Regions from separate parts of the Photobacterium sp. J15 genome, predicted to be linked through region 3. Evidence: predicted binding sites of a transcription regulator. Region 3 holds the regulator's gene; each other region holds the start of a gene.
What was found. Region 3 encodes PurR, which represses purine synthesis genes. Its sites were predicted from a motif close to TNANGNAAACGTTTNCNTNA; they were not measured.
Positions count from the first base shown of each region.

Region 1: a site for PurR is predicted at 3,971-3,990, ahead of purL (phosphoribosylformylglycinamidine synthase). Genes of this name have one in related genera too.
Region 2: a site for PurR is predicted at 3,014-3,033, ahead of AACQ93_RS10635 (NupC/NupG family nucleoside CNT transporter). Genes of this name have one in related genera too.

Region 1 is NZ_CAWMUI010000001.1:2,999,331-3,005,558, forward strand. Features, by position in the region: gene purL (phosphoribosylformylglycinamidine synthase) at 1-3,716, opposite strand, end outside; gene mltF (membrane-bound lytic murein transglycosylase MltF) at 4,276-5,760, shown strand; gene AACQ93_RS13495 (hypothetical protein) at 6,008-6,160, shown strand.
Region 2 is NZ_CAWMUI010000001.1:2,336,168-2,342,395, reverse strand. Features, by position in the region: gene AACQ93_RS10650 (methyl-accepting chemotaxis protein) at 1-1,142, shown strand, start outside; gene AACQ93_RS10645 (LysR family transcriptional regulator) at 1,245-2,165, shown strand; gene AACQ93_RS10640 (c-type cytochrome) at 2,270-2,710, opposite strand; gene AACQ93_RS10635 (NupC/NupG family nucleoside CNT transporter) at 3,061-4,278, shown strand; gene AACQ93_RS10630 (hypothetical protein) at 4,565-4,840, shown strand; gene AACQ93_RS10625 (hypothetical protein) at 4,883-5,098, opposite strand; gene AACQ93_RS10620 (LutC/YkgG family protein) at 5,340-5,990, opposite strand; gene AACQ93_RS10615 (LutB/LldF family L-lactate oxidation iron-sulfur protein) at 6,001-6,228, opposite strand, start outside.
Region 3 is NZ_CAWMUI010000001.1:1,532,686-1,538,913, forward strand. Features, by position in the region: gene AACQ93_RS07135 (TfoX/Sxy family DNA transformation protein) at 59-649, opposite strand; cyclic di-GMP riboswitch class I at 785-887, opposite strand; gene purR (HTH-type transcriptional repressor PurR) at 1,104-2,111, opposite strand; gene hutZ (heme utilization protein HutZ) at 2,706-3,263, shown strand; gene AACQ93_RS07150 (hypothetical protein) at 3,466-3,861, shown strand; gene eutS (ethanolamine utilization microcompartment protein EutS) at 4,290-4,640, shown strand; gene AACQ93_RS07160 (EutP/PduV family microcompartment system protein) at 4,644-5,114, shown strand; gene eutQ (ethanolamine utilization acetate kinase EutQ) at 5,144-5,863, shown strand; gene eutT (ethanolamine utilization cob(I)yrinic acid a,c-diamide adenosyltransferase EutT) at 5,866-6,228, shown strand, end outside.

The sequences.
Region 1 (6,228 bases), 1.5 Mb from region 3:
TTGCCATAGTTATCCAGATAACGCAGTGCCACGGTGCCGGACTGTTCAATCGCCGCCAAATGTTCCGCATTGCGAACCTCAACCCGACCTTCACCGTGTGATACCGCAATCGGCATTCGAGAGCCCGCCATGCCATTGAAGAACAGTGAATCACTTTGCTGCACTTCAACCAGGCTGAATCGGGCTTCAAAACGCTCTGACTCATTGCGAACAAAACGCGGCCATAACTCCGCCCCTGGGATAAGATCGCGCAGGTTCGACATCATCTGACAACCGTTACACACACCAAGAGCAAAAGTGTCATTGCGGTGGAAGAAAGCTTCAAACTGATCACGAGCCATGTTGTTAAACAGGACTGACTTCGCCCAGCCTTCACCAGCCCCCAATACGTCACCGTAGGAGAAACCACCACAAGCAACCAGGCCATTGAAGCCGTCCAGAGCCACCCTACCTGACAGGATATCGCTCATATGCACGTCTTTAGCATCAAAGCCGGCACGATCAAATGCTGCCGCCATCTCGACATGCGAGTTAACACCCTGCTCACGTAAAATAGCCATCTGCGGCTTGGCACCTTTATTAACAGCTGGTGCAGCAATAAACGGAGCGGCAACATCCTGATTAATGTCAAAGCTCAGGCTTACATTCAAGCCAGGATCCGCTGCATCTTTCTTGGCCTCGAATTCCTGTAGCGCGCCCGCCGGATTATCACGCATTGCCTGCATCTGGTAAGTTGTCTCAGCCCAGATTGCACGCAACTCAGTACGACTCTGCTCCAGCACAAGATCATTACCATTCCAGATGCGAACCACATCTTCATCAACAACTGTACCGATAACATGGCTGCATGCTTCAAGACCGTTGGCTGCAAGCACCGACTGCACAGCATCAAGTTCGTCAGTACGTACCTGAATCACCGCGCCCAATTCCTCGTTGAACAGCGTCGCCAACACATCATCACATTCATCGTTGTCTGATGTATTAATATCGACTTCCACCCCGGTATGGCCAGCAAAAGCCATTTCTGCCAACGTGACATACAAACCACCGTCACCACGGTCATGATAAGCCATTAGCTTACCGTCGCGGATCAATGTCTGAATCGCATTAAAGAAACCTTTCAGTAGCTCCGGACTATCGACATCTGCCGGTTTGTCACCCAACTGCTTGTAAACCTGTGACAAAGCAGTAGCCCCCAGGCGATTCTGACCACAACCCAGGTCTATCAGCAGCAGGCTTGAATCACCTTTATCAGTACGAAGCTGAGGAGTGACTGTCTTGCGAATGTCTTCGACACGGCCAAATGCGGTAATGATCAGTGACAGCGGCGAAGTCACCTCTTTCTGTTTGCCGTTATCTTCCCATTTGGTTTTCATCGACATGGAATCTTTACCGACAGGAATCGTCAGGCCCAGTGCAGGACACAGCTCTTCACCGACCGCTTTCACCGCATCATACAAACCGGCATCTTCACCCGGGTGACCCGCCGGAGACATCCAATTTGCAGAAAGCTTGATGCGCCTAAGATCGCCGATATCTGCACTGGCAATGTTAGTAAGCGACTCACCGACAGCCATACGGGCTGAAGCGGCAAAGTCCAGCAATGCAATCGGTGTTCGCTCACCCATTGCCATCGCCTCACCATGGTAGCTGTCATAACTGGCAGCAGTAACAGCACAGTTGGCAACTGGAACCTGCCACGGACCGACCATCTGATCACGGGCAACCAGGCCGGTCACAGTCCGGTCACCGATAGTGATCAGGAACGTCTTCTCTGCAACAGCCGGAAGACGGAGCACCCGGTGAGTCGCTTCTTCCAATTCAATACCGCTACGTTCAATCGCTTTGCCTTCTGCCTTCTGTGATTTCACGTCACGGTGCATCTTTGGCGGCTTACCAAGCAGGATATCCATCGGCATATCAATTGGGGTGTTGTCGAAGTGGCTGTCTTCCAGCGTCAGATGACGCTCTTCAGTGGCCTCACCAACCACGGCATACGGTGCACGCTCACGCTGACAAATAGCGTCAAAGGTATCCATATTTTCTGTGGCAACAGCCAGCACATAGCGTTCCTGCGATTCGTTACACCAGATTTCCAGCGGGCTCATACCCGGTTCGTCATTCGGCACCTCTCGCAGCTGGAACTTACCGCCACGTTCACCGTCATCCACCAGCTCAGGCAAGGCGTTAGAGATACCACCCGCACCCACATCGTGAATAAAGGCAATCGGGTTGGCTTCACCCATCTGCCAGCAGCGATCGATCACTTCCTGACAGCGACGTTCCATTTCCGGGTTTTCACGCTGCACCGATGCAAAATCCAGATCTTCGGCTGACTGACCAGACGCCATAGAAGACGCAGCACCACCACCAAGACCGATATTCATTGCCGGACCACCCAGCACAATCAGCTTCGCACCAACCGGAATTTCTTTCTTCTGAACATGCTCGGCACGGATATTACCCATACCACCGGCAATCATAATCGGCTTATGGTAACCACGAATTTCTTCACCGTTATGGGAGCTGACTTTTTCTTCATAAGTACGGAAATAACCCAGCAGGTTCGGGCGGCCAAACTCATTATTAAATGCAGCACCGCCCAGCGGGCCTTCCAGCATAATATCCAGCGCGTTGACAATTCGGCCCGGCTTACCAAAGTCGGTTTCCCATGGCTGTTCAAAGTCAGGGATACGCAGGTTAGAAACAGTAAAACCGACCAGGCCGGCTTTCGGTTTACCGCCGATACCGGTAGCCCCTTCATCACGGATTTCACCGCCGGATCCGGTCGATGCTCCCGGCCATGGTGAAATCGCCGTCGGGTGGTTATGGGTCTCCACTTTCATCAGGATATGGGCATCTTCCTGGTGGTAGTTGTACTGGCGGGAATTTGGATCCGGGAAGAAACGGCCGACATTCGAGCCTTCCATTACCGCCGCATTATCCTTGTAGGCCGACAGAACATAATCATTGTTCTGCTCAAAGGTATTTTTAATCATCTTGAACAGGGATTTTTCCTGTTCAACACCGTCGATAGTCCAGTCTGCATTAAAAATCTTATGACGGCAGTGCTCAGAGTTCGCCTGAGCAAACATCATCAGCTCGATATCATTCGGGTTACGGCCCAGTCTGGTGAAGTTTTCCACCAGGTAATCAATTTCATCCTCAGCCAGTGCCAGACCGAGGGTAACGTTTGCGTCTTCAAGCGCCTTACGGCCTCCGGCAAGGATATCAACACATTTCACCGGTGCAGGCTCCGCATGACTGAACAGCGCAGCTGCCGCTTCCATATCGGTAAACACCACTTCCATCATGCGGTCATGAAGTAATCCTTTCAGGGTTGTAAGCTGGGCTTCACTCAGATCAGCGGTGGTTTCTACGTAATATGCAGTACCGCGCTCAAGGCGTTTGATTTGATTCAGGGAACAGTTATGGGCGATGTCGGTCGATTTAGATGACCACGGGGAGATAGTACCCGGACGAGGGGTAACCAGCAGCAACAGACCGGTTGGCTCATGCTCTGCAATCGTAGGGCCGTAGGTCAGCAAACTGGCCAGCTTGTTTTGTTCCTCGGCATTCAGCGGTGCTGACAGTTCAGCAAAATGCATGAACTCAGCATAAATGCCTGACACAGGCAGCTCTAATTCGCGGCAACGCTCCAGTAGCTTGTTAACGCGAAACTCAGACAGTGCGGGTGAACCACGCAAAATTTCCATGTGCGTACGTCTCTCGATTAGCAGTTGAATGAAGGTGATATTGACCTAATCCCGGTTCAGCACCGGAAAAATCACGTCAATGTCACCTCTTTCCCGGCTGTTTTTACAGCAAGCAGAGGCGATGCACTCATGACAGGGCAGCAACTAAACAGCGTTCTTCATTCCCGTACTATATAAGTTTCGGGAGTTTCGAAGCAGGTGCTGGAAGCTCTGCGAGGCATAGTATAAGGGAAAATTTTTTGTGACGTAACACCTGACGCAACCGTTTGCGTAATTTTTTTTCATTCCTGTTCCAAACATTAAGAAAAAACGATGAGCCAGCTCAGCAGAGCTGAAATTGAACTAGTATTTAGATGCCGGGCAGCTCCCATACATACATTGTCCTGATGTCCGGAAATTGTAATTTGACGGGAGAATCATCACTGGGAGGATGGGAGTTGCTTTGCTGAATTGGCGAGCTTTGGTATAAAGAACATCAAATTATAATGATGAGCATATCTTGTTGAGCAATCTTCGATTAACTTCTAACCTCCGGTATACCCTGGCACTATTACTAAGCATGCTATTGCTTAGTGGTTGCAACTGGCTGCAACAGGACACCCGCAGTGATCTGGAGAAGATCCGTGAAAGTGGCGTCCTGCGTGTCGGCACGCTGAATAATCAGCTCTCTTACTATATTGGCAACGATGGTCCGACAGGTCTTGATTATGAACTTGCACAACGGTTTGCCGCCAAGCTGGGTGTCAAACTGGAAATGCAGCCAATGTTTACTCTGGCCGGACTTTTCCCCAGCCTTGAACGCAAAGATGTCGATATCATTGCTGCGGGCCTGACCATGACCGAAGACCGCCTGTCTGGATTCCGGGCTGCCCCCGCCTATTACTACGCCAGCCAAATCGTAGTCTATAAGAAAGGCCAGTGGCGTCCGCGTGACACAGAAGATCTGGCTAAAAATAAAGGTTCACTGGTTGTTGTTAAAGGCTCCAGCCACGAGAAAAGCCTGGACACTCTCAATGTTCTTTACCCGCAGCTTCAATGGGAAGCAATAGAGGAAACCGACAGTGATGAGTTGCTACGCATGGTTGCCAGAGGCGATCTGGATTACACCATTGCTGACTCAGTAGATGTCGCCCTCAGCCAGCGAATCCATCCGGATATTGCCGTTGCCCTCGAATTGACCGAAGATGAGCCGATCGCTTGGTTCCTCAACAAAACCACCGATGACAGCCTGTATGCGCTGCTGATCGAGTTCTTCGGTGAAATGAAACAAAGCGGTGAACTGGGCAAGCTGGAAGAGAAATATTTCGGCCATGTCGACAGCTTTGATTATGTTGACACCCGAGCATTCCTGCGAGCTATCGAGAAAAAGCTTCCTCGCTGGGAACCTCTGTTCAAAAAGTATTCGAAAGAGCTGGACTGGCGTCTGATTGCTGCACTTTCTTATCAGGAATCCCACTGGAACCCGCGCGCAGTTTCTCCGACCGGAGTGCGCGGTATGATGATGTTGACCCTGCCAACAGCAAAGTCTGTGGGTGTGAAGAATCGTCTTGATCCGGAAGAAAGTATCCGGGGCGGCGTTGTCTACCTACGCAAGATGATTGCCCGTGTGCCTGACAGCATCGAAGAACATGAAAAAGTCTGGTTTGCCCTGGCGTCTTATAACGTAGGTTTCGGCCATATGATGGATGCCCGCCGCCTGACCAAAAAACAAGGTGGTAACCCGGATGCCTGGAGCGATGTTAAACAACGCCTGCCACTTCTGCGCCAGCGCAAATACTACAAGCAGACCCGTTATGGCTATGCCCGTGGTGATGAAGCGCTGAACTACGTGGAAAATATTCGCCGCTATTACCAGAGTATTATCGGCTATGAGCAAGCGCACAATACAACACCGAATCAGGACAAAGAGGAAGGTATCGCGGTCATCGACAGCTTAAGAACGATCACCCCGCCACTACAGCAAGATGGTAGCAAACAGACAAAACTTGAAGGCGAAAAAATAGATACCAGCCTCGCTAAACCGACCAAACTTGTCAGTAAATAACCATCCCCTTCTTTTTATAAGCAGCCCTGTTAATACAGGGCTGTGCTTTATATCAACCGACATAAAATTAGTGATAGAAATATCACATTGAGTATTGATGGTTTTGCAAAGAAAGCCGTAATTTTGCGATCGGGCTCATTCTCAAATGATGAAAATTTGGTAACAATCAACTCATAACCCTGAACAAGATTCAGGAAAATGATTGTAGTGTGGGCACACTTGTGCCTTTGCTTTATGGGAGAAACTTATGCGATTCTCAAAACAGAAAAAAGCGGTGAAAAGCCTGAAGAAACGCATGACATCAATCGCAACAAGACGAAAACGCATGCATGCTAATACCCGCAAGAAAGTGTTATGGCGCCAGCGCAGCTATGTTGTAGCAGCAACAGCCGCTTGTTAGCCTTGCTAACAATAGAACGATAAACAAAAGCTAGCGACACCAATTGTCAGCGCAAAGAAACAGAAAAA
Region 2 (6,228 bases), 800 kb from region 3:
CTATCAACGAGCTTTCGCAGCAGGTGAATTCATACTCTACCAATACGCTGGATCAGAGTGCTGAAAATAGCCGTAATATGATGAACAGCGCGACGTTCGCGATTCTGGCTGTATTTGCTATTGCTGTGCTTGTGGCCTGGTGGATGTCTGGTTTGGTGGTTAACCCGATCTTCAAACTTCAGTCTGTGATGCGTGATGTGGCGGCTGGTAACCTGCGTGTCAATGCTGAGCAGGACGGTACTAATGAAATTGCTCAGCTGAGCAGTGATGTAAACCGTACTGTCAAGCAGTTGCACCAGACGGTTGATGCACTAATCCGTATCAGTGAAGATGTGGCATCTGCTTCTACCGAACTAGCTGCGGTAATGACTCAGTCTGAAGCGAATGCTCAGCAGGAGCACAATGAGATTGATCAGGTTGCTTCTGCGGTTAACGAACTTTCAAGTACAGCTGAAAACGTCAGTGATAACGCAACTGCTGCGGATGCAATGGCTAAGCAGACTGATGAACTGGCTCGTGAAGGTTTGAGCATCTTCGAGCAAAGCAGTGCGGCAAGTGTTCAGATGAACAAGACTCTGACAGAAGCGGCAGACGTTGTAACTCGCCTGAAAGAGCAGTCTGAACAAATCAGCAAGGTTATTGAAGTTATCCAGGGTATTTCTGAGCAGACAAACCTTCTGGCTCTGAATGCTGCTATCGAAGCCGCTCGTGCGGGTGAATCCGGCCGTGGTTTTGCGGTAGTAGCCGATGAAGTACGTATGCTGGCAGCGCGTACCCAGTCGTCGACTCAGGAAATCCAGGCAATCATTGAAGAGTTGCAGTCACAGTCTAACCAGGCGAATGACAGCATGCAGAGCAGCCTGGAAATGCTTGAGCGTAATCAGGAACTGTCGAATCGTGCTAATGACGCATTGGTTGGTATCACAGAATCTGTAGTTCAAATCAGCGATATGAACACTCAGGTTGCAACAGCCGCAGAGCAACAGTCTCAGGTAACACAGGACATTAATCGCAATGTCACCAATATGTCGGAGATTGTGAATCAGAACGTTGCTGGTATTAGCCAGAGTGCGACGGCCAGTAATGAATTGTCGCAGCTTGCTGAGAAGCAGAAACAGCAGCTTTCTTTCTTTACAATTTAAGCTGAATTAAAATAGCTAAATAAGTGGAAAAAGACCTGTCCCTGACAGGTCTTTCTGTTTTCATATAAAGAAGAACATAAAAACCGAGGCCCGAAGGTATCCATGCTTAAAAAAGCACAGCAAATGGTTGTATTTAACGCTCTGACAAAACAGAAGAGCTTTACCCGTGCAGCACAGTTGCTAGATATTTCCAGAACCCAGGTTAGTAAGCAAATACAGCAGTTGGAAGAGAGGTTGGGGATACAGCTTGTTCAGCGTACAACACGTTCGTTTGCTCTGACCGAGGCCGGACGAAACTTTGCCGCTCATTGCGCCAATATCGTTGATGAAATTAATGAAGCGGAAAGTGAGTTACTGGTTGATTCAAATAGCCTTCATGGTTCATTACGTGTTGGTATTGCCCAGTCTTTTGCTTCGAACCATATCGGCCCATACATTAGTGAGTTCCATGAGCAATATCCGCAGCTTAATCTTGAAATGAGCCTGTTTGATCACCGCGTTGATCTTATTTCCGAACAGCTTGATTTATGGATTGGCATTATGGATACCCCTCCAGAAGGCTTTGTGGCCCGCCACTTGGTTGATTGCCAGTTTGTATTGGCTGCCAGCCCGGATTATTTGGCGAAGCATGGGGTGCCATACCATCCAAATGACTTGAAAGAACATAACTGTATTACCTATTACAGCCGGGAGCGTAAAGATACTTCCTGGAGCTTCAGTAAAGATGATGAAAACTTACAGGTTAAGGTAAGAGGTAATTATCGAGTGGATTCGGCTGATGCTATTCGTGATGCCACTTTGGCAGGGAATGGTATTGGTTACCTGGCGACGTATCTGCTGAAGAATGAGTTCAGGGAAGGGCGGTTGATTCGCTTAATTCCTGACTGGGAACCTAATCAGCATATGCCGTTATATGCGATTTATCCTCGCCATAAATTCTTGCCTGCTAAGGTAAAAGTGTTCATTGATTTTGTCCGTGAGCATATTGGAGAGCCTGCTTTCTGGGATCGGGAACTGATGTAGTTTGTAGCCAACCACTGGGTTATTGGTAAATAACGTTTAAAATTTGCCATTATTAGACGCAGGATCAGCACGAAGAAGCTGCAGCTTCTTCGTGCTTTTTTTTATCAGTGGTACATCAGATACTTAGTTTGGGTATATGGTTCAAGCTCATACTTGGATTCAAGGAAAGTGATTAAGTCCACTAACTGACCAACAGTCATCACATCATTGTAAACAGGCATCACGGATTGTCCTGAAATCTGAACATCTTTTAAGTTGTAACCTTTTGCAATCTGATGAGATGGGTTGATCACCGAAGTAACCAGTTCCGCGTACGTTTTCAGGCTCTGTACTTTCCCGCCCAGCTCGACCGAAAGCTGGTCTTCTGAATCTGCTGGTCTTTCAAAGCCTTCCATTGCATGACAGCTGAGACATTGCATTTCAAGAAATACCTGTTGGCCTTTGGCGGGATCGCCGGCAGGTAAGCTAAAACCTCGCGGACCGTCTTCACAGCCAGTGAGGCCGAACACAAAAAATATCATTGTTAGTATTAGATGTTTTTTCATGAAATCACTCCGTATTCGTACATTGCCAAGCTATTTATGAACATGCTGTTGAGTATCTTATTGACAAGTGTAGAGGATGATGAAAAAAGCATCGGCAAAATAGCCGTAAATTGAACAGGGCTAATAGTGTGATCATGGTCATCATTGTCACTTATGCTAACAACAGTATCCCGTACAAGCACCAATCTGCCGTTTTCGTTTGCTTTGCCGATATTTTCCTCGATTTTTTGGTTTTATGTATCAATTCTGTAAATTTGCATAACAATTTGATGCTTGTCACAGTTTTTAAAATCCCTAAAATGCCGCCGCAATCGTTTTACTAACCCACTAATTAACATTGGAGAATGACCATGGGGCATCTGGTCAGCATCTTAGGTATTGTTTCACTATTTGCGGTTGCAATCTTATTTTCGGAAAATCGTCGTGCGATTAGCTGGCGTGCAGTAGGTGGCGCGTTTGCAATTCAGATTCTGTTCGCAGGATTTATTTTGTATGTGCCTGTCGGACGAGAAGTTCTGAACACAGTATCCAATGCCGTCTCTGGTGTTATCGACTACGGTCGTATCGGTTCTGAATTCCTGTTTGGTGATCTGGCTAAGTTTAAAATTGGTTTTATCTTTGCCGTTAACGTATTGCCGACAATCGTATTTTTCTCTTCACTGATTGGTGTGCTTTACTACCTGGGCATCATGGGTTGGATTATCCGTGTTCTGGGTGGCGCGCTACAGCGTGTACTAGGCACCAGCCGCACTGAATCTATGTCTGCAACGGCTAACATCTTTGTTGGTTCTGTTGAAGCACCGCTGGTTGTTCGTCCATACCTTGCAAAAATGTCTCGCTCTGAGCTTTTCGCGGTAATGGTTGGTGGCCTGGCTTCTGTAGCCGGTGGTACGCTGGTCGGTTACGCGGGTCTTGGTGTTGAAATCAGCTATCTGATCGCTGCAAGCTTCATGTCTGCACCTGCTGGCCTGATGATGGCGAAGATTCTGGTTCCACAAACAGAAACGCTGACTGATGAGCCTCAGGTTGATGATGAAGATGAGAATGCGCCTGTTAACATTATCGACGCAGCATCTCAGGGTGCGCTTAGCGGCCTGCAGATTGCGATGGCTGTTGGTGCAAGCCTGCTGTCTATCATCAGCTTGATTGCTCTGCTTAATGGCGGTCTTGGCCACCTTGGCGAACTGATTGGTGTTGAAAACCTGAGCCTTGAATTGCTGTTTGGTTACATTTTCGCACCAGTTGCATGGCTGATCGGTGTGCCATGGTCTGAAGCAACAGTTGCAGCAAGCCTGATCGGTAAGAAAATTGCTGTTAATGAATTCGTAGCCTTCGCTGATCTGATGGCTGTTAAAGATCAACTAAGCGCTCACTCTCAGGCTGTTGTTACTTTCGCATTGTGTGGTTTTGCAAACCTGACATCAATCGCAATGCTGATGGGTGGTCTGGGCGGTATCGTACCAAGCCGCCGTCCTGATATTGCACGTCTGGGTCTGAAAGCTATTTTTGCAGCGACTCTGTCAAACCTGATGAGTGCAACGCTGGCAGGCATCTTCCTGTCATTCTGATCAACAAGCATCAGTTACCAAATAAAAACAGAGAGCTTCGGCTCTCTGTTTTACTTTTGGGGGTATAGTTAAATCCGTTTGAATGGATTTATGTACTGTTGCATTTAAGACCTAAGGACAGAAGTAATACTAGTGGGCCTGTAACTACCGCTTTGTCTTAAAAATGAGATAGAGACTGGCTCGCGCTTGTTGAAAAAGCGGTCTTGGTTTTATCAATACTTGCCATTAGCTACTTGTTCCCGGTAGCATCACCGCTTTCATTCCTCTTATTAATCAAGAGATAGCCATGAAATCACCTGTCGATAAGTTGCTGCAAAGTCATGAAAACCTTGTTCATTCGGAAGGAATGAAGGTGACCTCCCATACTCAGCGTGAGGATGGTGACTGGATCCTTCATACGCTGATGGTTGAAGGATGCGAAGCTCCGTTTAAGTTCAGGCGTACAAAGAAATACAAGAGCCTGAAAGGGGCAAAGGTCAATATGACGTATTATCCTGTTACAGAAAAAGTTGCCGGCTTTGATATCGAAGTAATGAAGGTGGTCAGAGTTAAACTTTATTGAATTCCACAGCAAAAAATAATTTACAACCGCAGCTATGCATGTTCAGAGAATTTCATTCTCAGATTTTTTATCTTTTTCTTTATTTTCAATGAGTAGCTGCGGTTCTGCGGTGGTTCCATCATCTTCCTGCCTGTGACACAGAGCGCAAGTTTTAACATTAGTCTCCTTAATGTAAATCAAGGTGTCATTACCACAATGGCGGCAGGTTCCTGAAAAGCTAAGTGTTTGTGTTTTAGGCTTGTTTGATACACCCGGCATAGCGATATCCTTTCCAACTGCTCATTTCCGATTTATCCGCAACATGTCAATGCATTGTTATGCATACACGGCTATCTACCAGACTAGACCAGAATTTTTTTAATAGACAAGTTTTACTAATTTTGTCTTCAAGTAAGCTTCTGAGGAAAAAAGGCGCTCACCGAATACCGGGAGCGCTTCAAGTAAAGGGGATTGGAAAATAGCAAATACCAAAAAGAGACCGATTTCTTTTACACCTCCGTTATCTATCTTCAATTAAAATCACGATTAATTCTTTCGGGCCGTGAGCACCATAGGCCAGTGTTTGCTGGATATCAGCGGTTTTAGATGGCCCGGAAACCAGAATGGCATTTGTTGGCATGCCGATATGCCACGCCTGTTGCCTTATCAGTTCAGCGAAGTTGTTGCTGAGTGTTGAACGTTTGAGTAGTGCGACATGTGTTGGTGGTATCAGTGACAGTGTTCGAGGCTCGTCTGTACTCGGCCACAGAACTAAAGTGCCTGTATCGGCAATGCCAGCCAGACAATGGGTGATACCTGCGTCGACCTGTTCAAAAAGCTCATGTTTCCATTCTCTGATGTCCTGATCAAAGCTGATCACATCATTTTGTCCTGATGCCTGTTGGATCTCATGAATGAATTCTCCGTCTTTACCAATCGCGATGCGCTTGAGCTGTTTAGTTGCAACTACTTCTGTCAGGGTGCTTTCAAGCAGCTCGACTTTGGTGCTAATCACTTCGGCATGGCTGGCAATCATAGCCTCGACGAATCGTTGTTGCCGCTCTTCATCTGAGTCGGTTTGCCACGGGCTGTAGCTATGATTGTTTGAGCTTACTGGGTGCGCGCCTGCATCACGAAGTCGGGACAAAATTGTAGAACGTGCTGGATTCATTTCTTTCTCCTTACTTCCGTGCCTTCATCAGCTGATGCAATGTTTTGTCAGCAGGCTTCGGCGCTGTTCGACATTGAGTCCATGGGCCCAGGTTGCTTGGAATCAGTGCTTTCAGTTTGGTTGCCGCATAAGTACCTGAATGGTAAAGCGAAGGGTGAGTTGCGGCATAGGCAAAGCCTTTCATCGCCATTCTTTCCGTTGAATTAGCTGCGGCTTTCTGGCCGTCAATTTCTTCATT
Region 3 (6,228 bases):
ATAAGCATAAAAAATAAGAGGTGACATGCACCTCTTATTATATTTTGCTTATCTGAATTTAATTCAGTTGTGACAGAAGCTCTGTACGTCGCTGTTGTGGAATTACAGACCAGTGCGTACCACTTACAGCACCTTCTAATGCCCACAGAAGCTCGATATTAACTGTATCTTTGTGTGTCTCCTGCAATGCTCTGTAAGCATTTAGGGAGCCCGCTTCATACAGTTCTTCAACTGTGCTTATGCCAGCTTTCTTAAGCATTCGCTCGTTGGCAAGGCGAAGGTTTGGCAGATCTTTAATACGGTTCGGTCCGCTTTTGCTTTTGGTTTCCTTATCCTGTTTGGCCGCCTCCAGAGCTCGTTCAGCTTTGCTGACAATTCTTTGAGGCTCATTCCACCATTCTTCAGGAATAGCATATTGCTTAGTTACAACAGGGAAGCCACGTTTTTTATAAACGTAAGGTTCCAGACCTGCTTTCTTATATTCTTCTTCGTTGTCGGCATTAGCACGTAAATGCAATTTGTCATTTACTACAAGCGCAAACATTGTTTCGCCTGAAAATATGCCAAAACCGCCAAACATTGAACGAGATTTAATATTCTCGAAACAATTAAATAATCTTAATGATTCTTTAAGTACTGGTTTGTCCATGCGTCTTCTCGGTGATAAATATTGTGAAATATCTTCGAGTCACCTAAAACAAGAGCGAGGATTCAGAATAGCAAAATTTACAAAAAGACTATGTCAGCGATAAGTTAAAGTCTGACATAGCCATTTGCTACATCCATCGGCAACCCCGCTACCATAAGTGACATAGTTCATAAAACTAAACACTTTTAGGCCGGAAGCTTTGCGTCCCAATCTTTCGAATGGTTTGCCTTGTTCGTGACGCTATTAATATATCTTAAGTTATGATTTTTGACCTTGCTCCCATTTTTAAAAGTGTGATCTTGGTCCAATAAATTAGTTCGTTTTTTGGGCTCTCGACGCATTTTTCATATCGATTGTTCATATTGAATACTATTTTTTTCACGGATGAAAAAAAAACCGGCGAGTTGCCTCACCGGTTTTATGTGTCAATGTCGACGCAGATTGCAATTACGATTTATGCATTAAGATTCTTAACAGAATTGCGAACCACCAGTTCAGGTGCCATTTCAAAAATCTGATGCTCGTGTTTTTTGTCTTTAACACGTGCAAGTAAGATCTCGATCGCCGTTTGACCCAATCTGCGCTTTGGCTGGTGAATTGTAGTCAGAGGGGGCGAGAAGTAAGGCGCCAAATCGATGTTATCGTACCCGATGATAGAAATATCATCAGGAACACGGATACCAGCCTGTTCAAACGTACTGATCAAGCCCATTGCCATGATGTCGTTAAAACAGAAGATGGCGGTAGGGCGATCTTTCATTTCAATAAAGCGCTTCGCCGCAACAACAGCAGACTCACATTCGAAGTCCCCTTCAAGCAGCCAGTCTTCATTTACGTCCAGCTCAGCTTCCTTCATGGCTTTGTGGAAACCTTTCAGACGTTCCTGACATGTGAGTTTGTCTGTGTGACCGCTCAGACAGCCAATCTTTGTGTGACCTTGTTCGATGAAGTACTTGGTTGCAACATAGCCGCCAAGTTCTGCGTTGTCCTGAATTTTATCCGTGTGCGGGCTTTCCGGACCCCAATCCATAATCACCATTGGCAGATCTTTTTGACGTTCAAGAAGCTCAAGTAGCTTTTCGTCAAGATCTGAGCACATGACAAGCAGGCCATCGACACGTTTTTCTGCCAACATGCGTAGGTAATCTCGTTGCTTGGAAAGATTACCTTCTGTGTTACAAAGAATCAGTGTGTACCCTTGGCTATAGCAGTACTCTTCAACACCGTGAACGACTTCGGCAAAAAACGGGTTGGTTGATTTGGTTACCAGCATTCCGATGGTACGTGTGGTATTACACTTAAGGCTTCGCGCGACGGCACTTGGCGCGTAGTTCAGTTCTTCAACAGCCTCTAATACCTTTTTTTGTGTAGCTTCTGCTACAAAACGGGTTTTGTTGATCACGTGTGAGACTGTTGTCGTTGAGACTCCAGCTAAACGTGCAACATCTTTAATCGTTGCCATACTTATTCTTCTAATAATTTCAGGTCAGAGGTCCCGACCGTTTCATATTCATTTAAATTGATAGTAACAGACAGCAAAATTGTCTTTGTATTTGGTTGTTCAGGCAATTTTGCTGTTTGTTACTGTCTGTTTTATGAACAAATCATCATGTACAAAAACGCCAAAAAGCCGCTGCAACGAGCGGCCTTGCTTCTCGCGTCTTTAACTGACGTTACATTGTTAATCGCTTGCGTTCACATTCTACTGAGTGTAGCGCACAGTGCAACGTTTCTGTATTCCAAGATCTTAAATCTTGATAGATATCAACAAAGTTAATGCACTTTAAGGGTGTTAAGGTGCATATGATGCGTTATTTGTTTGAGCTATTTGATAGTGCTGATAACTTTTGGTTATAAAACATGTGCTTTTGTGACATCTGTCTTGGCAATGCGGAATGAGGTGGGATACCTGACTGCTCTCTCTTCAAGAGAAGCGGAAATCCGGGGCTATTATATTGATATGGGTAAAAATGGGAGTAGAGGTTAGAAAAAACGTCTATTCACTAATGCCGTCTTAAAGCATGAAAACAACAATATCCCGGAGAAATACAAGTTAATGAAACAGGTAAAGCAGGTACGCCTTCAAAACCGGCTTGGCCCTGAAATTGCCGAATTTCGAGAGTCGTGCCAGACCCTTCAGCTCGCTACTGTTGATGCAGAAGGCAAACCTAACGTGAGTTACGCGCCCTTTGCCTTGCTGGATGATGGTTATTATGTGCTGATCAGCCAGATTGCTAAACATGCGCGTAATTTGCTCGAGAATCCGCAAGTGTCTTTGATGATGATTGAAGATGAAGGTACGTCGAAAACGATTTATGCCCGTAAACGGCTGACATTTGAAGCGAATGTCTTTGTGGTTGATCGTGAAACCGAACGTTGGCAGGAAGGTATTGCTGCATTGCAAGAGCGTTTTGGTGAAATTGTTGAAGGGCTAAGCGGTCTGGCTGATTTTTCTCTATTCCGCCTGGAGCCGATTCAGGGATTGTTTGTTAAAGGTTTCGGTCAGGCATTTCAGGTTAGCGGTGATGATCTGGTGGACTTTGTTCATTTGCAGGAAGGACATAAGCGTATTGTAGATGGAAGCGAAGTGACAACACCATCAGAAAAGCTGTAACAGCAGTTCGTATCTTAATGTAAGTTGCAACGTAAATAGTGATTTAAGGCCTGAATGAATATCAGGCCTTTGTTCGTTTAGGTCGTTATAACGGACAATCGCGGAATCGCTTGATCCGGATCATCGTAAGCAGAAGGCTTTCTTGAAGGGGGAAAATTTCGTGTGATAATTGTCATATTGATAACAATATCGGATTTAATTTATGTCCAATAAGAATACGAAAGGTGTACGTTTTGCCTACGTTGCCAGCTTCCTGACCCCGTTTACGTTAATGATTTCTGGTATTTTTGCAGTGCTTTATTCCGCGTACCAAATGAATAAAGGTACAGATGAGCTGAGTTACAGCCACTACTACACAATTATTCGTACTTTCTTTTTGTTTTTTACCTTCTTTGTTGTGTTGGGCGTAACAGCCGCGACCATGAGTGGGATGGTGGCCGGTGCCGGTTACTGGGTACACAGCTCGCTGCTGGACAAGTTGTTGCAGGCAATTCCGGTTGCAGGTTTAATCATAGCAGCGCTTGCCATTCTGAAGTGGTTTTTCCAGCATATTAAAGGTATGAAGCTACTGAGCCAGAATAAGGCAATCGAGTTGTAAAAATCGAAGCGAATCATAACTAATATATAACCGAAGCCCTATGGCTTCGGTTTTTTTATGCCTGAATTAGAGTGAATTTAAAGCTTCTATAGACGGTGTTAAATGTATTAATCAATGACTTTTTATATTTAATTTATTGATTCTTTCAATTTAATCTTCTTCGGTTTTTATAGTTATACGCATTTTTTAAATTATTTTCCTGCTTAATTTCATCTCTGATTTAAATTTTATTCCTGAATGAAAATTATATTTTTTGTAAAAAACTAGCATTTAAATACTTATGGGGAATATGGTGACTGGGTTCAAAAATTAAGTAATTAATATGACACTTGATTACTATTTGCATAAGAACTGTGACTTGGGTTGAGTAATAGCTCTAGAATCATGTGTAGATTATATGAGCATGTTTTGTCCTGTTAAGTGATCTGATGATAGATATTGATGCTGGAAAAGAACGAATTATTCAGGAGTTTGTGCCAGGTAAGCAGGTTACACTTGCGCATCTTGTTGCAAATCCAACCGAAGAGCTTTGTGAACGTGTTGGCGTAGAAAGCCTGGGTGCTATTGGTATTCTGACTCTAACCCCCGGTGAAACTTCAATTATTGCCGGTGATATTGCGACTAAGGCAGCCAATGTCAGTATTGGGTTTCTGGACCGTTTTTCTGGTGCTTTAGTTATTACCGGAAGTGTTTCTGCCGTTGAAGAATCTTTAAAAACCGTAATAAGTGTTTTAAGCGATACCTTGTCTTATAACACTTGCGATATGACAAGAACGTAAATTATGACTACGGATCAGATAGGCAATGTCGCTTTTGTTGGTGAAGTTGATGCTGGTAAATCAGCGTTGATCGATAAGTTAATTGTTCAGGAAGCCAATATTGGTAAAACCCAATCCCCCATTTTTTATAAAGGTCGGGTAATTGATACTCCGGGAGAGTTTGTTGATAACCGCTCATGGAACGGTGCATTACTTTCCACGATCTCTACCGTAAAAACGATTGTCATTTTGCAGCCGGCAACGGCAAAACGAATAACAGCGCCAAGCGGTCTGCTGCGTGTATATCCAAATAAAAATGTTGTTGGGGTGATCAGCAAAATTGACGCAGAGGGCGCTGATTGCGAGAGAGCTGCGGCTTTGCTGAAACAAAACGGAATAGCTGGGCCGTATTTCGAAACCTCAATTTTTGATCAGGCATCAGTTGATCGGCTTTACCACCATTTACTTTCGCTCCAGCCCGTTGCGCTGGATTGAACTGTGTCTAACTACCAAGGATTGCAGTAATGAAGAAATTAATTTCTGCAGCGGATGTTCGCAAGGCGAAGTCAGAAAAACGACCGTACCTTGTTGTCCCTGTGAAGGATTTTATTGTGACGCCGGAAGCGCGAGATGTTGCCAGTGTGGAAGGAATTGAGCTTTTAGAAGAGGCTCCGGTTGCCCCGCAGCCTCAGATCACTCAGCCGACAGCTATAGCAGAACCTGTTGCTATTTCACAACCGGTAACGTCTGCTGAATTGTCAGTCGCTCGGGAAATTCAGGCTGAGATTGAATCAAAACTGCCGGATGTTGACGGTGAAAAGAGCGCATTAATCCAGGCTTTAGTTGCTAAGGCATTGGCTGATTTTAACCAACAGGCTCCGGCTTCTGCTCGTCAAATAAATGATGACGGTATTGTACTTGTTCGTGGTAATGCGGTTCAGCTTGGTGAGTTCGATGGAGCGCCAGGAAAGAACATAGGTCTGACAGACGTTATCGGTGCTCAGGACAATAGTAACATGGGGGTTGGTTACATGGGGTGGGAGAACGCCTTCTTCCCATGGACTCTATGCTACGACGAAGTCAACGTAGTACTGGAAGGTGAGTTTCATGTTAAGACAGCCTCCGGCACAACTATCGGAAAGCCTGGCGATGTGATCTTCATTCCTAAGGGCAGCACGGTGGAGTTTGGTACACCGACGCATGTTCGCTATGTCTACATTACCTATCCGGCTGAATGGGCGTAGGTATGGACAAGACAACAACACCTTCGTTTATCACTGAAGATTACCTGCGCCAGCATGTCGGTATGCGGCATGGCGGGGAAATTCACCTGCCGCCGGGTACACGTTTCACTCCGGCCGCACAGCAGTTACTGAATGACAAACAGATCACTGTGCGCTGGCGTGATGAAAAAGGGCAGGTGTTTGTTGAAAGTGCGTCTACGCAGGGCGCACAGCTGGAAAAGGTGCATCCGCTGAAAAATAATAATGTCAGGCCGGAAAATGCCTGCATGTTATGCGGTTCTGATGTTGCCAGTAAACCAGCGTTAATGACCCATCTCAATGACCAGATGCTGGTGCCTAAGACCCATCCGCGTATTTTGCTTAGA